Regions from separate parts of the Pantoea sp. SGAir0180 genome, predicted to be linked through region 1. Evidence: predicted binding sites of a transcription regulator. Region 1 holds the regulator's gene; each other region holds the start of a gene.
What was found. The regulator LexA, encoded in region 1, represses DNA repair genes until DNA is damaged. The targets are predictions, from matches to a motif close to TNCTGTATGTACATACAGNA.
Positions count from the first base shown of each region.

Region 2: C1N58_RS10950 (DNA translocase FtsK 4TM domain-containing protein) is a predicted target of LexA. The motif match lies at 3,696-3,715, and genes of this name have one in related genera.
Region 3: C1N58_RS09140 (metal-dependent hydrolase) is a predicted target of LexA. The motif match lies at 3,553-3,572, and genes of this name have one in related genera.

Region 1 is NZ_CP028071.1:3,500,769-3,506,316, forward strand. It holds gene dinF (MATE family efflux transporter DinF) at 1-1,022, opposite strand, end outside; gene lexA (transcriptional repressor LexA) at 1,132-1,746, opposite strand; gene C1N58_RS16470 (diacylglycerol kinase) at 1,853-2,221, opposite strand; gene plsB (glycerol-3-phosphate 1-O-acyltransferase PlsB) at 2,350-4,776, shown strand; gene ubiA (4-hydroxybenzoate octaprenyltransferase) at 4,878-5,548, opposite strand, start outside.
Region 2 is NZ_CP028071.1:2,347,103-2,352,650, reverse strand. It holds gene cydD (heme ABC transporter permease/ATP-binding protein CydD) at 1-1,534, opposite strand, end outside; gene trxB (thioredoxin-disulfide reductase) at 1,670-2,638, opposite strand; gene lrp (leucine-responsive transcriptional regulator Lrp) at 3,163-3,657, shown strand; gene C1N58_RS10950 (DNA translocase FtsK 4TM domain-containing protein) at 3,776-5,548, shown strand, end outside.
Region 3 is NZ_CP028071.1:1,951,958-1,957,505, reverse strand. It holds gene C1N58_RS09160 (multidrug effflux MFS transporter) at 1-162, opposite strand, end outside; gene osmE (osmotically-inducible lipoprotein OsmE) at 407-742, shown strand; gene C1N58_RS09150 (DUF6515 family protein) at 796-1,206, opposite strand; gene C1N58_RS09145 (L-cystine transporter) at 1,400-2,791, opposite strand; gene C1N58_RS09140 (metal-dependent hydrolase) at 2,941-3,531, opposite strand; gene hxpB (hexitol phosphatase HxpB) at 3,662-4,330, opposite strand; gene C1N58_RS09130 (YniB family protein) at 4,484-5,020, shown strand; gene C1N58_RS09125 (fructosamine kinase family protein) at 5,025-5,548, opposite strand, start outside.

The DNA of each region.
Region 1 (5,548 bases):
GTCAGGAGAGCCACGATCTGATAGCCACAAACAGCATAGACCACGGAGAAAAACAGCGCGACTGACAGTGCCTGACGGCAGGCAGCAATCCATACCAGTTGCAACCGGCTGCCGTCTTTTGCGCCGTGTGTCTCACCAGCAAAAGCTTCGACGGCGTAAGCAAAGCCATCCAGCGCATAGGCGGTAAACGTCATGAACATCAGCAGGATGGCATTTACCGCCACCACATCAGGTCCGATATGCGTTCCCAGCACGGTCAGAGAGGCAAAGCAAAGCTGTAACAGTAAGGTACGCAGCAGGATGTCGCGATTCAGGCGAAGCAGGCGGTGGATATCGCCACGCCAGCTATGGACCAGACTGTGCAGCGTGATGCCGCGCAGCGCCAGCACGCGCCAGACCATAAGTGCCCCAACCAGCAACGTCGCATACTCCGCGATAGCCGTCGCGGCTGCAGCCCCGGCGACGCCCCAGTGCAGCACCAGCACCAGCCAGAGGTCCAGCAGAATATTGATAACGTTGCCCACCACCAGCAGGATGACCGGCGCTCTGGCATACTGTACGCCCAGCAGCCAGCCCAGAATCACCAGGTTAGCCAGCATGGCGGGCGCACTGAGCCAGCGAATATGGATAAACAGCGCAGCCTGCTCAAGCACAGCGGCCTCTCCGCCGATAAAGCGGGTTGCTAATGCCGTGACAGGATGACGCAGGGCAATAAACAGGCTGCCGGCCAGTAAGGCAATGATCAGGGGCTGTGCCAATGCGCGCGCCAGCGCCGTTTTGTCGCCCGCGCCAAACGCCTGAGCCGTCAGGCCTGTCGTGCTCATACGCAGAAAAAGCAGCAGCATGAAGATAAAACTGGTAACGGTCGTCCCGACCGCAACGCCGCCCAGATAAACCGGGCTGTCGAGATGGCCAATAACGGCTGTATCGACTAAACCGAGCAGAGGAACGGTGATATTTGACAGGATCATGGGCAGCGCCAGCCGCCACAGTTTTTTATCAGTAGCTGTCAGGAAGCGCATGTAACGTCCGTGCAATGCGCCGCTGGTGTTGCAGATGAACCCACAGCGGCAAAACAGGGGCAGACTGGGTAACGTCAAGGTTGACGTAAAGAGCCAACCTTAAGAAGAGTTATAACCACTCACCGTTACGTACGATGCCAACCGCCAGACCTTCAACCGTCAGCGACTGCGCACGCGTATCGACAATGATAGGCTCAAAATCCGTATTTTCAGGTAACAGATGCACCACTGATCCCTGCTTTTTCCAGCGCTTCACGGTGACTTCGTCATCAATGCGCGCTACCACCACCTGACCATTACGCACTTCCTGCGTTTTATGCACGGCCAGCAAATCACCATCCATGATGCCAATGTCTTTCATTGACATGCCGCTAACGCGCAGCAGGAAATCGGCAGAGGGCTTGAACATGTCTGGATCCACTTTGTAGTGGGTTTCGATATGTTCCTGGGCCAGCAACGGCTCACCCGCCGCAACGCGCCCAATGAGTGGCAGGCCATCTGAAGGTTCTTCTTCCATTAACAAACGGATACCGCGGGACGCACCAGAGACGATTTCAATCACGCCTTTACGCGACAGCGCTTTCAGATGCTCTTCTGCCGCGTTAGGTGAGCGGAAGCCCAGTTGCGCAGCAATTTCTGCACGCGTAGGCGGCATGCCCGTTTGATTAATGTGGTCGCGAATCAAGTCGTAGACCTGTTGCTGCCTGCTGGTTAATGCTTTCATCCCGCCCCCTGGTTGTTTATACAGTCGCTGTGAGTATATACAGGTATTGGTGAAATGGAAACCAAAAGTCAGGCCAAAATCAGTAATTTGACGGGAGATGGAATGCTTATCGCAAATGCGACCAAAGTAGCGTTCCCCAAACGAACAGGGCCAGTACTATTGCCAGCAAAACAGCGGCCGATCCCATATCTTTGGCACGGCCGGCAAGAGGATGTCGTTCCTGCCCTGTGCGGTCCACCACTGCTTCGATGGCGCTGTTCAGAACTTCAACAATCATCACCAGCATGACCGCGCCAATCATCAGGATGCGCGAAATAGTATCGACATCCAGCCAGCAGGCCAGGATAATTGCCGCCAGTGAAATTACGGCTTCCTGGCGGAAGGCAGCTTCATGCTGCCAGGCGGCGCGAAGACCTTGCCATGAGTAGCCAGCCGCTTTCACAATCCGGGTAATGCCGGTGACATTATTTGTCATGATAAAGGAACTCTTTTCAAAGGATTGACGTCAATACCGGGCAGCGCACAATTGTCGCTGTCACAGATTTTTGCTGCGCGTTCTGATATGCTTGCGCCGCTTTGCTAACAAGAGGCTTCATGTTGTCTATGTCAGGTTGGCGTAAAATTTTTTATAAATTGCTGAACTTACCCCTTTCATTTCTGGTAAAGAGTAAGGCCATTCCGGCTGATCCCGTCTCCGAACATGGGCTGGATCCTACCCGGCCTATTATGTATGTCCTGCCTTATGATTCAAAGGCCGATCTCCTGACTTTACGCGCGCAGTGCATCCGGCACGATCTGCCTGATCCGCTTATTCCGCTGGAGATAGACGGCGCCCTGTTGCCGCGTCATGTCTTTATTAATGACGGTCCGCGTGTGTTCCCCTATTTCGTGCCCAGCCTTGAATCGGTCAAAATCTTCCACGAGTATCTTGATCTGCACCGCAGCAACCCTGAACTTGATGTTCAGATGTTACCGGTTTCAGTCATGTTTGGCCGTGCGCCGGGTCGGGAAGTCCAGGGCGACGATCATCCGCCTCATTTGCGGCTCCTTAACGGCATTCAAAAATTCTTTGCCGTTCTCTGGCATGGCCGCGACAGTTTTGTGCGTTTTTCGCCCACGGTCTCCCTGCGTCGTATGGCGACCGAACACGGTACCGACAAGTCGATTGCGCAGAAGCTGGCTCGCGTAGCGCGCATCCACTTTGCCCGTCAGCGCCTGGCCGCGGTGGGACCGCGTCTGCCGGCTCGCCAGGATTTATTCAATCGCCTGTTGCAGTCGAAAGCGATTGAAAAAGCCGTGGAAGACGAGGCGCGTAGCAAGAAAATCTCCCATGAGAAAGCGCAGCAAAACGCCATTGAAATGATGGAAGAAATTGCGGCCAACTTTTCCTACGAAGCGATTCGTATCACCGACCGCGTGATGGGTTGGCTCTGGAGCCGACTCTATCAGGGGATCAACGTTAACGGCGGTGAGCGGGTACGTCAGCTGGCGCAGGACGGCCATGAAATTGTTTATGTGCCTTGCCACCGCAGCCATATGGACTACCTGCTACTGTCTTATGTGCTGTATCACCAGGGCCTGGTTCCGCCGCATATTGCCGCAGGGATTAACCTGAACTTCTGGCCTGCCGGGCCGATTTTCCGTCGTCTGGGTGCCTTCTTTATTCGTCGTACCTTTAAAGGCAACAAGCTCTATTCAACCGTGTTCCGTGAATACCTTGGCGAGCTCTTTACCCGCGGCTATTCCGTCGAGTATTTCGTGGAAGGTGGACGCTCACGTACCGGCCGACTGCTGGATCCGAAAACCGGCACCCTCTCTATGACGCTGCAGGCCATGCTGCGCGGCGGCACGCGACCTATTACGTTAGTGCCCATTTACATCGGTTATGAACATGTAATGGAAGTGGGTACTTACGCTAAAGAGCTACGCGGTGCGGCAAAAGAGAAAGAAGGCTTTATGCAGATGGTGCGCGGCCTGCGTAAGCTGCGCAACCTGGGCCAGGGTTATGTGAACTTTGGTGAGCCGTTGCCGCTGATCAACTATCTGAACAAGCGCGTACCGGAATGGCGTGAGTCTATCGATCCCATTGAAGCGCAACGTCCGGGCTGGTTAACGCCAACGGCCAATGATATCGCCGCCACCATCATGGTACGTATTAATGAAGCCGGGGCCGCGAACGCCATGAACCTGTGCGTAACGGCACTGCTCGCTTCACGCCAGCGTTCACTGACCCGTGAACAGCTGATTGAGCAGCTGGAATGCTATACCCAGTTATTACGTAATGTGCCCTACTCGCCGGATGCCACTTTGCCTGACATGTCTGCGGAAGCGTTGCTGGATCACGCGCTGAGTATGAACAAGTTTGAGAGTGAGAAGGACAGCATTGGCGACATCATTATTCTGCCGCGCGAGCAGGCGGTGCTGATGACCTATTACCGGAATAACATCCACCATATGTTGGTGATGCCCTCTCTGATTGCGACCATCATCCAGCAGCACCGTAACCTGAGCGAAGCCGAACTGCTGCGCCAGGTCAGCCTGATTTACCCCATGCTGAAGAGCGAGCTGTTCCTGCGCTGGGGCAACGACCAGCTGCCGCAGCTGCTGGCTGACTTATGCCAGGAGCTGGCGCGCCAGGGACTGATTACCGTTGAGGCAGGTCTGCTGTCGTTCAACACGGCACGTTACCGTACGCTGCAGTTGCTGGCTGCCGGTGTACGTGAAACGCTGCAACGTTACGCCATCACCTTCTCGATTCTCAGCGCCAAGCCCACCATCAACCGCGGCACGCTGGAAAAAGAGAGCCGCACGCTGGCCCAGCGCCTGAGCGTACTGCATGGCATCAATGCGCCTGAGTTTTTCGATAAAGCGGTGTTCTCTACACTGGTACTGACCCTGCGCGATGAAGGCTATATCAGCGACAGTGGCGATGCGGATGTGGCGCAGACGCTGGCGACCTGGCACATTCTGGCAGAACTGGTCACCAGCGATGTCCGTATGACCATCGAGAGCGCCGTTGCACACAGCTAACGTGCTGGCATGACAAAAAAGGCGACCTGACTGGTCGCCTTTTTTATTGCTTACTGAACCTCACACTGTGCATCGCACTGGCGCTACGTTCGGTGCCTGCCCTATAACAGGTTTAAGAACGGCGGAGTATTCATTAACACGCCGAGAAACAGCACCAGCCCTACATAATTGTTATTCAGAAACGCCTGGAAACAGGCCTGACGCGCGCGCTTTGCGATCAGTTTTTGCTGATAAACAAATAAACCGCCCGCCAGTAACAGCGTCCAGTAAAACGCCCCATTCAGATGCAGCCGTGTCCCTACCAGCGCCATCAGCCCCAGCGTCGCCAGTTGCAGCAGGCCGATAATCAATTTGTCGTACTGGCCAAACAGAATGGCTGTGGACTTCACGCCAATCTTCAGGTCGTCCTCGCGATCCACCATGGCATATTGCGTATCGTAGGCCACCGTCCAGCAAATGTTGGCGAGAAAGACCAGCCAGCAAACCAGAGGTAAGGACTCACTAACCGCGGCCCAGGCCATGGGAATTGCCCAGCCAAATGCGGCGCCAAGGACTACCTGCGGCAAATGCGTATAGCGCTTCATAAAAGGATAAACCCAGGCAAGCGCCAGCCCGACAACAGAAAGCATAATCGTCATCAGGTTCATGCTCAGTACCAGGCCAAACGCGATCAGCCCCAGTACCACAAACAGCATTTTAGCCTCTTTCGCCGTGACAGCACCGCTGGCCAGTGGCCGGAGCTTTGTGCGTTCCACATGGCCGTCGACTTTAC
Region 2 (5,548 bases), 1.2 Mb from region 1:
GCTCATCCAGTAACAATAACTGGGCGGGTTTATACAGCGCGCGGGCTACGGCAATGCGCTGTGCCTGACCGACCGATAAGTGATGACTGGCATCCCCCGGTTCGGTATCCAGTCCGGCAGGCAGTCGGGAAAGAAATTCATCGATCCCACATGATGCGGTTAAGGCACTTAGCCGTGCGGGATCGTGCGGCGCATCCATGATGATATTGTCCCGTAACGTTGCGGCGGGTAGCTGGGGATTCTGGCCGACCCAGGCAAGATGCCGATGCCAGTCATGGCGTGCGATACGGTGAAGTTCAATGCCGTTAACTTTCAGCGATCCCTGATAAGGTAAAAAGCCCAGCAGGGCATTTAACAGTGCGGTTTTGCCTGCACCGCTTTTGCCCACCAGCGCGACGCGCGTGCCTGCGCGCAGGGTGAAGGTGAGCGGGCCGCAGAGCTGATGGCCATTGGGCGCGTGCACCGTCAGATTTTCTGCCACCAGCTCTACTGGCGCCGTTGCGCTAAAGGCGTCGCTGGCGGATGTGTTTTCGGCCTCTGGCGTTTCCTGCATAAAGCGTTCAAGCGCATCGGCACCGCCAATTGCCTGCGCTTTAGCATGGTAGAATGTGCCCAAATCGCGCAGAGGCTGAAAAAATTCCGGGGCCAGAATCAGCACCAGGAAGCCGGCAAACAGCGTCACGCCGCGGCCATAATCACCAAAGTGCAGTTCGCCCAAATAGGAAAAGCCAAAATAAACGGCGACAACGGCGATGGACAGTGACGCAAAAAATTCCAGTACTGACGAAGAAAGAAAGGCCAGGCGCAGAACCTCCATCGTCCGTTGACGGAAATCCGTCGTGGCGTCAGCAATCGCCTGTTTTTCGGCGTCTGCCCGATGAAACAGACGCAGGGTTTCCCGACCACGCAAGCGATCCAGAAAGTTGCCACTCAGGCGTGCGAGCGCCACAAAGTTACGGCGATTAGCCTCGGCCGCGCCCATGCCGACCAGGGCCATAAAAAGCGGGATCAACGGCGCGGTCGCGAACAGGATCAGACCTGCCGCCCAGTTTAACGGAAACAGGGTGAGCAATATGCAACAGGGAATGACCGCCGCCAGCGTCATCTGTGGCAAATAACGCGCGTAATAGGCCTGCATATCCTCGGTTTGCTCAAGGAGTAACGTTGCCCAGCTGCCGGCGGGCTTGCCCTGTATCCAGGCCGGACCCAACGCGGCCAGACGATCCAGCACCTGTTTACGCAAAGCCTGACGGATGGCCTGCCCTGCACGGAATCCAGCCTGCTCACGGGCATAATTCAGCGCGGCGCGCAGAACAAAGCACAGGATCAGAAGTGAAAATGAGGACAAAAGGGAGGCTGGAGAATGCCTGTCAATAATCAGCGCCTGCAGTAGCGACGCTAAAAGCCATGCCTGCATGATAATCAGAAGCGCGCCAGCGCAGCCCAGCAACGACGTAACGCGCAACCAGGGGCCAGCATGATGACACTGTTGACGAAGCCAACGAGTAAGATGCTGCTGACGCGATTTATTCATGCGAAACCCAATGTGGCAAAGACAAATGAAATGAGGCTGGTCCTCACACCCGGCGCCTGAATTTAGCATGGTGATAATAAAAAAGGCGACTGAAAAACAGTCGCCTCAAACAATTAAGATCAGGTTATTAACAACTTACTTATCGTTCTTAACCAATCCGTCAAGATAACGCTCTGCATCTAACGCAGCCATACAACCGGTACCGGCAGAGGTAATGGCCTGACGGTAGATATGGTCCATGACGTCACCCGCGGCAAACACGCCAGGGATACTGGTTTGCGTGGCATTACCATGCAGGCCGGACTGTACCTTGATGTAGCCGTTTTCCAGCGCCAGCTGACCATCGAAAATCGCCGTATTCGGGCTGTGTCCGATAGCAACAAACAGGCCGGCAACATCCAGCGTTTCGGTCTCTTCGGTATTCAGCGTTGAACGTAGCGTCAGGCCCGTCACGCCCATCTGATCGCCGACCACTTCTTCCAGCGTTCTGTGTGTATGCAACACGATATTGCCGTTGCTGACTTTTTCCATCAGACGATCAATAAGGATTTTCTCTGCGCGGAAGCTGTCGCGGCGGTGAATTAAATGCACTTCAGAGGCGATATTCGCCAGATAAAGTGCTTCTTCAACCGCGGTGTTTCCGCCACCGATAACGGCGACTTTTTGGTTGCGGTAGAAGAAACCATCACAGGTCGCACAGGCCGAAACGCCTTTGCCTTTAAAAGCGTCTTCCGACGGTAAGCCCAGATAGCGTGCTGATGCACCCGTGGCAATAATCAGCGCATCGGCAGTATATTCGCCACTGTCACCGGTCAGACGGAAGGGACGGTTCTGCAGATCGACCGTATGAATATGATCGAAAATAATTTCCGTGTTAAATTTCTCGGCATGCTCATGCATACGTTCCATCAGCGAGGGACCTGTCAGATCATGCGGGTCGCCCGGCCAGTTTTCCACTTCCGTCGTGGTGGTCAGCTGACCGCCTTTTTCCAGCCCGGTAATCAGTACTGGATTCAAATTGGCGCGTGCAGCATAGACGGCCGCGGTATAACCTGCCGGACCAGAGCCCAAAATGAGCAACTTACTGTGTTTAGCCGTACTCATGCGTTCCTCAGTTTTATTCACCTGACATAACCTGCGATTGTAGGGAATATGCCGTAGCAAAGACAACACTTGCGCACTTTTGTTAGCGATTGCTGCAAACGGCGTAGACGATGAATGGCTTTTTCGCCTGCCTCCTGTGCCAAAAGGGGGCAAAAATTCAGTTTACAGACCACCATCGCACGAAAATACTCATTTAAAAACAGTGACCCAGCGAAGTGTCTGGCATCTTGTCCTGAATTTAGACATTTTACTTTGACAATCGCCTGCGCATTTGCGAAAACAGTGTGAGAAGCGAATAACTTAGTCTGAACAAAACGGGTGTTGCCGCCGCGTTTTGGGCAGAGTACCGAACGAATTTTATCGTCTGATATTGGTCATGACGCATGCGGTGGACAGACAGCATGCGTCATACAAATAGGTACGAATGCGCTCAGACGCCGTTATTTCACTTCAAAAATGCCCCGAACAATGACCGTTTTCAGGGGATGGCAGGTAAAGGGAAGGAATGAAGAGAGACAATAATAATGGTAGATAATAAGAAACGCCCCGGTAAGGATCTCGACAGGATCGACAGAAACATTCTCAATGAATTGCAGAAAGACGGTCGCATCTCAAACGTGGAACTTTCCAAACGTGTAGGATTATCTCCTACACCTTGTCTTGAGCGTGTACGCCGTCTTGAACGTCAGGGGTTCATCCTTGGCTATACTGCGCAACTCAACCCTCACTACCTGGATGCTTCATTACTGGTATTTGTTGAGATTACTCTGAATCGTGGCGCACCTGATGTGTTTGAGCAATTTAACGCCGCTGTGCAAAAACTTGAGGAAACTCAAGAGTGTCACCTGGTTTCTGGTGATTTCGACTACCTGCTTAAAACGCGCGTGCCTGATATGTCCGCTTACCGCAAGCTGCTGGGTGAAACCTTGCTGCGCCTGCCAGGCGTAAACGACACGCGTACTTATGTGGTGATGGAAGAGGTCAAACAGAGCAATCGTCTGGTGATCAAAACGCGCTGATGCGTGGCAGGTGCAAAGCCTGGGAAATTTCGGTACACTCCTGTGAATACATACAGGACCAGCGTCGGGTGAGCCCGACGCTGTTGTTTCTTACTTTACAGGCACCTGGAGAGATCTCTTGAGCCAGGAATACACAGAAGATAAAGACGTTTCGTTACAGTCGCTGAGCAGCGGACGCCGTCTGCTGGAAGCGTTACTTATTTTGGTGGCATTGTTCGCCATCTACCTGATGGTTTCCCTGGTCAGCTTTAATCCTTCCGATCCGAGCTGGTCGCAAACGGCCTGGCATGAACCTATCCATAACATGGGTGGCACAGTCGGCGCATGGCTGGCTGATACGCTGCTTTTCATCTTTGGTGTGATGGCCTATGCCATTCCGCCGGTCATACTGGGGCTGTGCTGGATAGCGTTTCGCCAGCGGGATAACCAGGATTATGTGGACTACTTTGCCATTGGTTTACGCTTAATCGGTGTCCTGGCCCTGGTCGTCACCACCTGTGGGATGGCCGCGCTCAACGCGGACGACATCTGGTATTTTGCTTCCGGAGGCGTCATTGGCAGCCTCGTCAGTAATGCCATTTCACCCTGGTTCAGTCCGGCAGGTGGCACACTGACTTTGCTCTGCATCTGGGCCGCAGGGATCACGCTGTATACGGGCTGGTCATGGTTAACCATTGCGGAAAGAATCGGTGGCGTGGTCATGGGCGTGCTGACATTCGCCAGCAACCGCTCACGTCATGATGAACCCTGGCATGAAGAGGACGAAGCAGACGATTATCACGAGAGCGCACCCGTCCTTCATGCTCAGACGGACGACGACGATGACGTATTGCTAACCGCGCCGCGTAAGGCGCAGCCCGATCTGGATGCGCATGATCCACTGTTAGCCAGGGCCGCCACCGCCACCCGCGCCGCTGTTGCGGCCACAGCCGAAGTATCTGCGACCACGACACCGACGGCAAGCGCTCAGGCTACTGCCACAGCACCTGCGCAGCCTGCTGCCGCAACAATGGCGGCAACGCCTGTCAGTGCGCCATCAGCTTCACCTGAGCCTGAACAGGTTGCAGCGACGCCTGAACCTGTTTCGCCTGTTGCGGCATCGCCTCATCCTGCCCCGGTGACGCACACTGCACCGCGCGAGCCGATGCCACAGGAGAAGCCTCTCACTGAACCGCCGCGCTACCGCTTTGAGTTACCGGACGATGCACCGGCGGCTGCCCCGCACTTTACCGCTTATGAGGATGACGAACCCAAAATGGGTAACTGGCGTGAAGCCACGTCAGCAGCCTCGCTGAACAGCGCTGCTGTCGCCGGTGCTGCGGCAACCGCAGCATCGTCAGCATCCTCACCGCTGTTTGAGCCTGTCCCTGAAACGGTGTCGAATCCACAGGTGAAACAGGGGATTGGTCCGGCGCTGCCGCGGCCTAATCCGGTTAAACTGCCTACCCGACGTGAGCTGGCCTCGTACGGCATTAAACTGCCTTCACAGCGTATGGCGGAAGAAAAAGCCAAACGTGCTGAACTGCCGTCATCACAACCTACGAAAGAAGATGCGTCACTCACTGACTGGTCAGCAGAGGAGCAGGATGCGCTGCAACAGGCAGAGTTGCGTCAGGCGTTCCAGTCAGAGCAGCAGCAACGCTATGGCGAAAGCTGGCAGCAGGACGACGCGCACGAGGACGATGAGCTGGCATTGCAGCAGGCCTCGCTGGCGCGTCAGTTCGCACAGCAACAGCAACAGCGCTATGAAACGGTGCCTGAAGACAATGCACCCGTTTTCAATCTGGATACGTCAGCGGCCTTCGATTTCTCCCCAATGAAGGACCTGGTCGACGATGGCCCTGTCGAGCCGCTGTTCACCATTGCAGCATCGCCGGACGTCAGCGAGGTC
Region 3 (5,548 bases), 1.5 Mb from region 1:
GCCGGCGGTAAGGCTGAGCTGTGCCGTAGACGTTGGCGTAGCCAGGTCACTGGCTAACTGCGGCAGGGCGGGCAGATACAGATCGATGCACAACGGTCCCAGCGCAGCCAGTAATCCCAGGGTGATGGCGTAAACCAGCCGGTTGGGTGAGGAAAGCGTCATTTGGCCTCTGATGATAATGTTTAAGTGACGTTGTCACAAAAGTGCATTCAGCGCGTCTTTTGTGCCTGTAAAAACGGCACTGGCCAACACGCAATGGTGCAGTGAGCCAGCATGCCTGGTCTGTTCTGGCGCATTTTAACAAATCCCGCGAGACAGATTGAGTTTAAGTCTGTCATTAACTTGATAAAAACCGTTTTATGTTCCAGGCTTTTCACCACATGGACAAAAAATGAGGAACAACAAGATGAATAAAGTGATGGGATGTATCGCTGCAGCGCTGACGCTGGCTGCGCTCTCTGGTTGTACGACTTACGATCGTGCGGAAAGCTACGTGACTAAGCCAGTGGTTAAGGACGTCAAAAAAGGCATGACCCGCCAGCAGGTCCGTCAGATTGCTGGCCCTGCTTCAACTGAAATCACCATGGTGCATGCGCGCGGTACCTGTCAGACCTATGTGATTGGCGAGCGTGACGGTAAAGCACAGACTTACTTCGTCAGCTATAACGATATGGGTCGCGTGATGAACTACGGCTTCCAGAGCTGTGCTGAATACGATACCGATCCGCAGGTTAAGCAGTAAATTTTCGCTGACCTGAAAAAACGGCTCGCTTATGGCGAGCCGTTTTTTTATCTCTACAGTCCAGCCGGACGCGGCACTTCAACGTAGCTGCCGTTAATCTCCCGCTGATAGTAATGCCCGTCCTGCACGTAGAACCGTCTGCCATTAAAATCCAGCACCCGCATACCGCCGACGCTGCTGACATAGGTCGGAGCAGGCGGCTCAACAACCACGTACTCATCACCGTGTCGCTGATAATAACTGCCATTCAGCAAATAGTAGGTTAATCCCCCAATCAGAACCGCCGTTGCCGCCAGTGGCAGAACGTGGAAATGGTCAGGACCATGCCAGCGTGGCGCAGGACCATGCCAGCCTGGGCCGGGCCGGTACCAGTGAGGGCCGGGCCCCCAGTCGCCGGGGCGCGCAAACACTGCGCTGGGCGTAATCATCGCTAACGCGAGGAATGAAGCGATAACCGTTTTCATGTGCATTCTCCTGCTGTGACTCGCTGCAGAATTCTCCTTTTAGCGTCCAAAAACAAGCAGAAAGCGCACGTATTATTGCCCCTTTACCACGCTTAACGTTTCCTTAACGTGAATGTAAAGAGAGAGGGGAAATAAGGAGAAACAGGCAGGGAAAAGGGAGAAGACCTGGCACCGGGTGCCAGGTCAGATGTGATTAGCTGTGCTCTAATTCACGGTGTTCGTCTTGCTCAAGAACGCGTCGGTCTGTCAGGCCCAGCCAGCGACTGGTCAGGGAACCTGCGGTCATTGCACCATTCACGTTCAACGCGGTTCTGCCCATATCGATCAACGGCTCGATCGAAATCAGCAGCGCGACCAGCGTGACGGGCAGGCCCATCGCGGGCAGCACGATTAACGCCGCGAAAGTCGCGCCACCGCCGACACCGGCAACGCCCGCTGAGCTCAACGTCACAATGCCCACCAGGGTGGCAATCCACAGCGGATCAAACGGGTTAATGCCCACTGTCGGCGCTACCATCACGGCCAGCATGGTCGGATAAAGACCGGCACAACCGTTCTGCCCGATCGTAGCGCCAAACGACGCCGAGAAACTGGCAATGGATTCCGGCACGCCCAGACGACGGGTTTGCGCTTCCACGTTCAGCGGAATGCTGGCGGCACTGGAGCGGCTGGTGAAGGCAAAGGTCAGCACGGGCCAGACTTTGCGGAAAAAGCGCATAGGGTTGATGCCGTTTACGGACAGCAGCAGACCGTGTACCACAAACATAATGCCCAGGCCCAGATAGGATGCGACCACGAAGCTACCCAGCTTAATGATGTCCTGCAGGTTCGATCCGGCAACTACTTTAGTCATCAGCGCCAGCACGCCGTAAGGCGTCAGTTTCATGATCAGGCGCACCAGCTTCATCACCCATGACTGCAGCGTATCGATCGCCGTCAGGACACGCTGGCCTTTCACTTCGTCATCTTTAAGCAGGTGCAGGGCCGCCACGCCTAAAAAGGCTGCGAAGATGACGACACTGATAATCGAGGTGGGGCTGGCACCGGTTAAATCGGCAAAGGGGTTTTTCGGGATAAAGGACAGGATAAGCTGCGCCGCCGTCAGATCGGCCACTTTGCCTACATAGTTATTCTGGATGGCACTCAGACGCGCCGTTTCCTGGGCACCCTGTACCAGGCCGGTTGCATTAAGATGGAACAGCCCGGTCACGAAAACCCCGACCAGCGCCGCAATCGCGGTCGTAAACAGCAGCACCCCAATGGTCAGGAAACTGATTTTGCCCAGCGAAGAGGCGTTATGCAGGCGCGCCACCGCGCTCAGAATTGAGACAAAGACCAGCGGCATCACGATCATCTGCAACAGCTGGACATAGCCGTTACCGACCACGTTAAACCAGCCAATTGACGCTTTGACCGTATCGCTGTTACTGCCGTAAATAAACTGCAGCGCCAGGCCAAACGCGACGCCAAACACTAACCCGACCAGCACTTTTTTTGACAGACTCCAGTTGGCGCGGCTCAGGCGTGACAGCAGAAGCAGCAGCACCACAAAGGCAATGATATTAAGCGTTAAAGGGATATCCATAGAAACTCCGAATCATGCAGCATTCCCCTGGTAAGGAAAGCAAAAGTAGTTATTGTTCATACAGGTGTCCGGAAATGGTATCAGGTGAATTTAGTGCGATCTTATATCCAAATGGAATAGCTTATAACTTTGCTTGAGCGGCCAGTGGCTCAGGAGCCGGAATGCCCGGACAGGAGGCGGCTGACGCCGTTTTGCAAGGTATCAAATACCTGAGTGGGCCAGCCATTTTCGCCAAACGCAGGCATCCCTAGCGGGAACCACAGCGCGTAAGCCATCAGGCACAGGCACAGAGCGCGCTCCAGTTGATTGCCTTTTTGGCTGTTCAGAATGGGCAGACGAAAACGCCAGCGACAGGGCCAGAGCAGAGGAACGCCGGCCGGAGTGAGCATATCGGCCACAATGTGGCTCAGGTAACCCAGCGTCATGCCCTGCAGAACATCGGCGGGCACCGGCCAGCTTTTCGGCACGTTAATCTGGAACAGCCACAGGCCAGCCGCGACGGCAAGCAGGCTGTGGGTGAACCCGCGATGACCAAATGCCCGGGCAATGGGATGCGACAACCAGCGCAGGCGCTGGCCCAGCAAGGACTTAGGATGATCGATGTCAGGCAGCAGGCAGGTCAGCAGGCTGGCGGGAATTAAATGCCACCAGTCCGCCTGAGCCATCACCGGGGTGAGCTCGGCCCGTTTCGCAAAAATGGCGCTGGCAACTGCAAAAAAGATATGGCCTTCGGCCGTCATGATAAACCTGGCTGCAAAAGAAACTGTCAATGCATCCAGTATAGGGATTTATCCAGTAAATGAGAACCTGTGACGCTGTAACGAAGCGTTAATTTTTAAGGGGATGCAACAGGTTACAGCGCCTTTGCGGTTAAGCCTGCAAATGCTCCCGCGTTAACTGCGTCAGGCTGCTCAGCTTCACGTCGGCAAGCGCCCAGCGGGTATCATCCTGATGGCTGGCTGCCGGAATCACAATTGATCGCATTCGTGCGGCTTTGCTTGCTACCATGCCGTTCACCGAATCTTCCAGCGCGACGCAGTGAAGCGGATCAATGCCCAGCGCCTCGGCGGCGTTGAGGTAGACCTGCGGATGCGGCTTGCTGTAGGGCAGATGTTCGGCGGAAGACAGCACATCAAAATAGTGATTCAGGTTAAACATCGCCAGTACCTGTTCCAGCATGAAGCGGGGCGATGCGGAAACCAGGCCGGTCTTCAGGCCGTGCTGTTTGCACAATGAGAGGGCGGACTCAACACCGGGCAGAAGCGGGCGGTTTATCGCAATCAGTTCCATTGCACGGGCGATGATACGCTGTGTGACCGCTTCCTGACTTGGTCCCGACCAGGGCAACGTTTCGTACCACATGCGCACCGTCTGATCGATACGTAATCCGAGCGTATCAGGTAATTCGTGGCGTCGGGTCAAATCGATATTCAGGGTTGAGAAGATGTCCATTTCAGCCTGATCCCAGAGAGGTTCAGAATCAATCAACAATCCATCCATATCAAATAAAGCTGCAAAAACAGGGCGGTGGTAAGACATGTGTCGCTCCTTAAAAAGTTCAGGCTACCTTAGCATGAACACAGGGTTGGTGCGCAGATGAGGCGAAACGGGCGCAGACCGCTCTTTTTTTTGGGAAAATTCTGCAAGGGCAGGTAGACTGAAGCAAATGGGATTTTGGGTTCAGGAGATATCATGACCTATCAACAGGCTGGCCGCATTGCCATCCTTAAGCGTGTCGCTGGCTGGGTGATTTTTTTACTCGCGTTGCTGTCTACCATCATTTCACTGCTGAGCTTTTTGTTTAAGCACAGTGAAAAGAAACCCGGTATTGATGCCGTAATGCTGGATTTCATTCATGTCATGGTGGATATGATTCGCTTTAATACGCCGTTTCTGAATGTGTTCTGGCAAAACTCACCGGTGCCCGAGTTCAATGGACAGATGAATCTGGGCTTCTGGCTTATCTATATTTTGATTTTTGTCGGGCTGGCGCTGGAAGCGTCCGGTGCGCGCATGGGACGTCAGGTGCGCCATGTGCGGGAAGGGATTGAAGATCAGATGATTCTTGAGCAGGCAAAAGGCAGCGATGGTCGGACCCGGCAGCAGCTGGAAGAAAAGGTACGGGTCCCACGCCACACCATTTTTCTGCAGATTTTCCCGCTCTACATCCTGCCGCTGGTGATTGCCATCGCCGGTTACTTTCTGCTTTCTCTGCTTGGTTTTCTCTAAACGATCAGGCCGGTTTCACCTGACCGGCTGCCCGTGCGTCGTCATCCAGCAACTGGCCCACGGCAAACTGCGCCGCGCCCAGCCAGTTGCCGCCAAACACGTTGGCCCGGTTCAGGAGATAGTAAAGCTGATAAACCGGCTGACGCTGCGAAAAGCCATCGGGTAATGGCCAGCTCTGGTGATAACCGTCAAAGATCGCCTTCGGCAGATCGGTAAACCAGCTCAGCATCGCCAGGTCGCATTCCCGGTCGCCCCAGTAACAGGCAGGATCGAAAATCCAGGGGCCAATCTCGCTGCCCGCACAGTTAGCTGGCCACAGATCGCCGTGGAGCAGGGAAGGTTGAGGGTGATGGGACGCCAGGGTCCGTTGCACACAATCAATAATCCGTTCGGCATCGCCGTACAGAATGCCTTTCTCAGCGGCAATCTGCAGTTGCCAGCCGATTCGTTGCTCCGCAAAGAAAACTGACCAGCGCCGCAACCAGCTGTTGGGCTGTGGTGTAGAGGTCAGATTATTATCGAAATCAA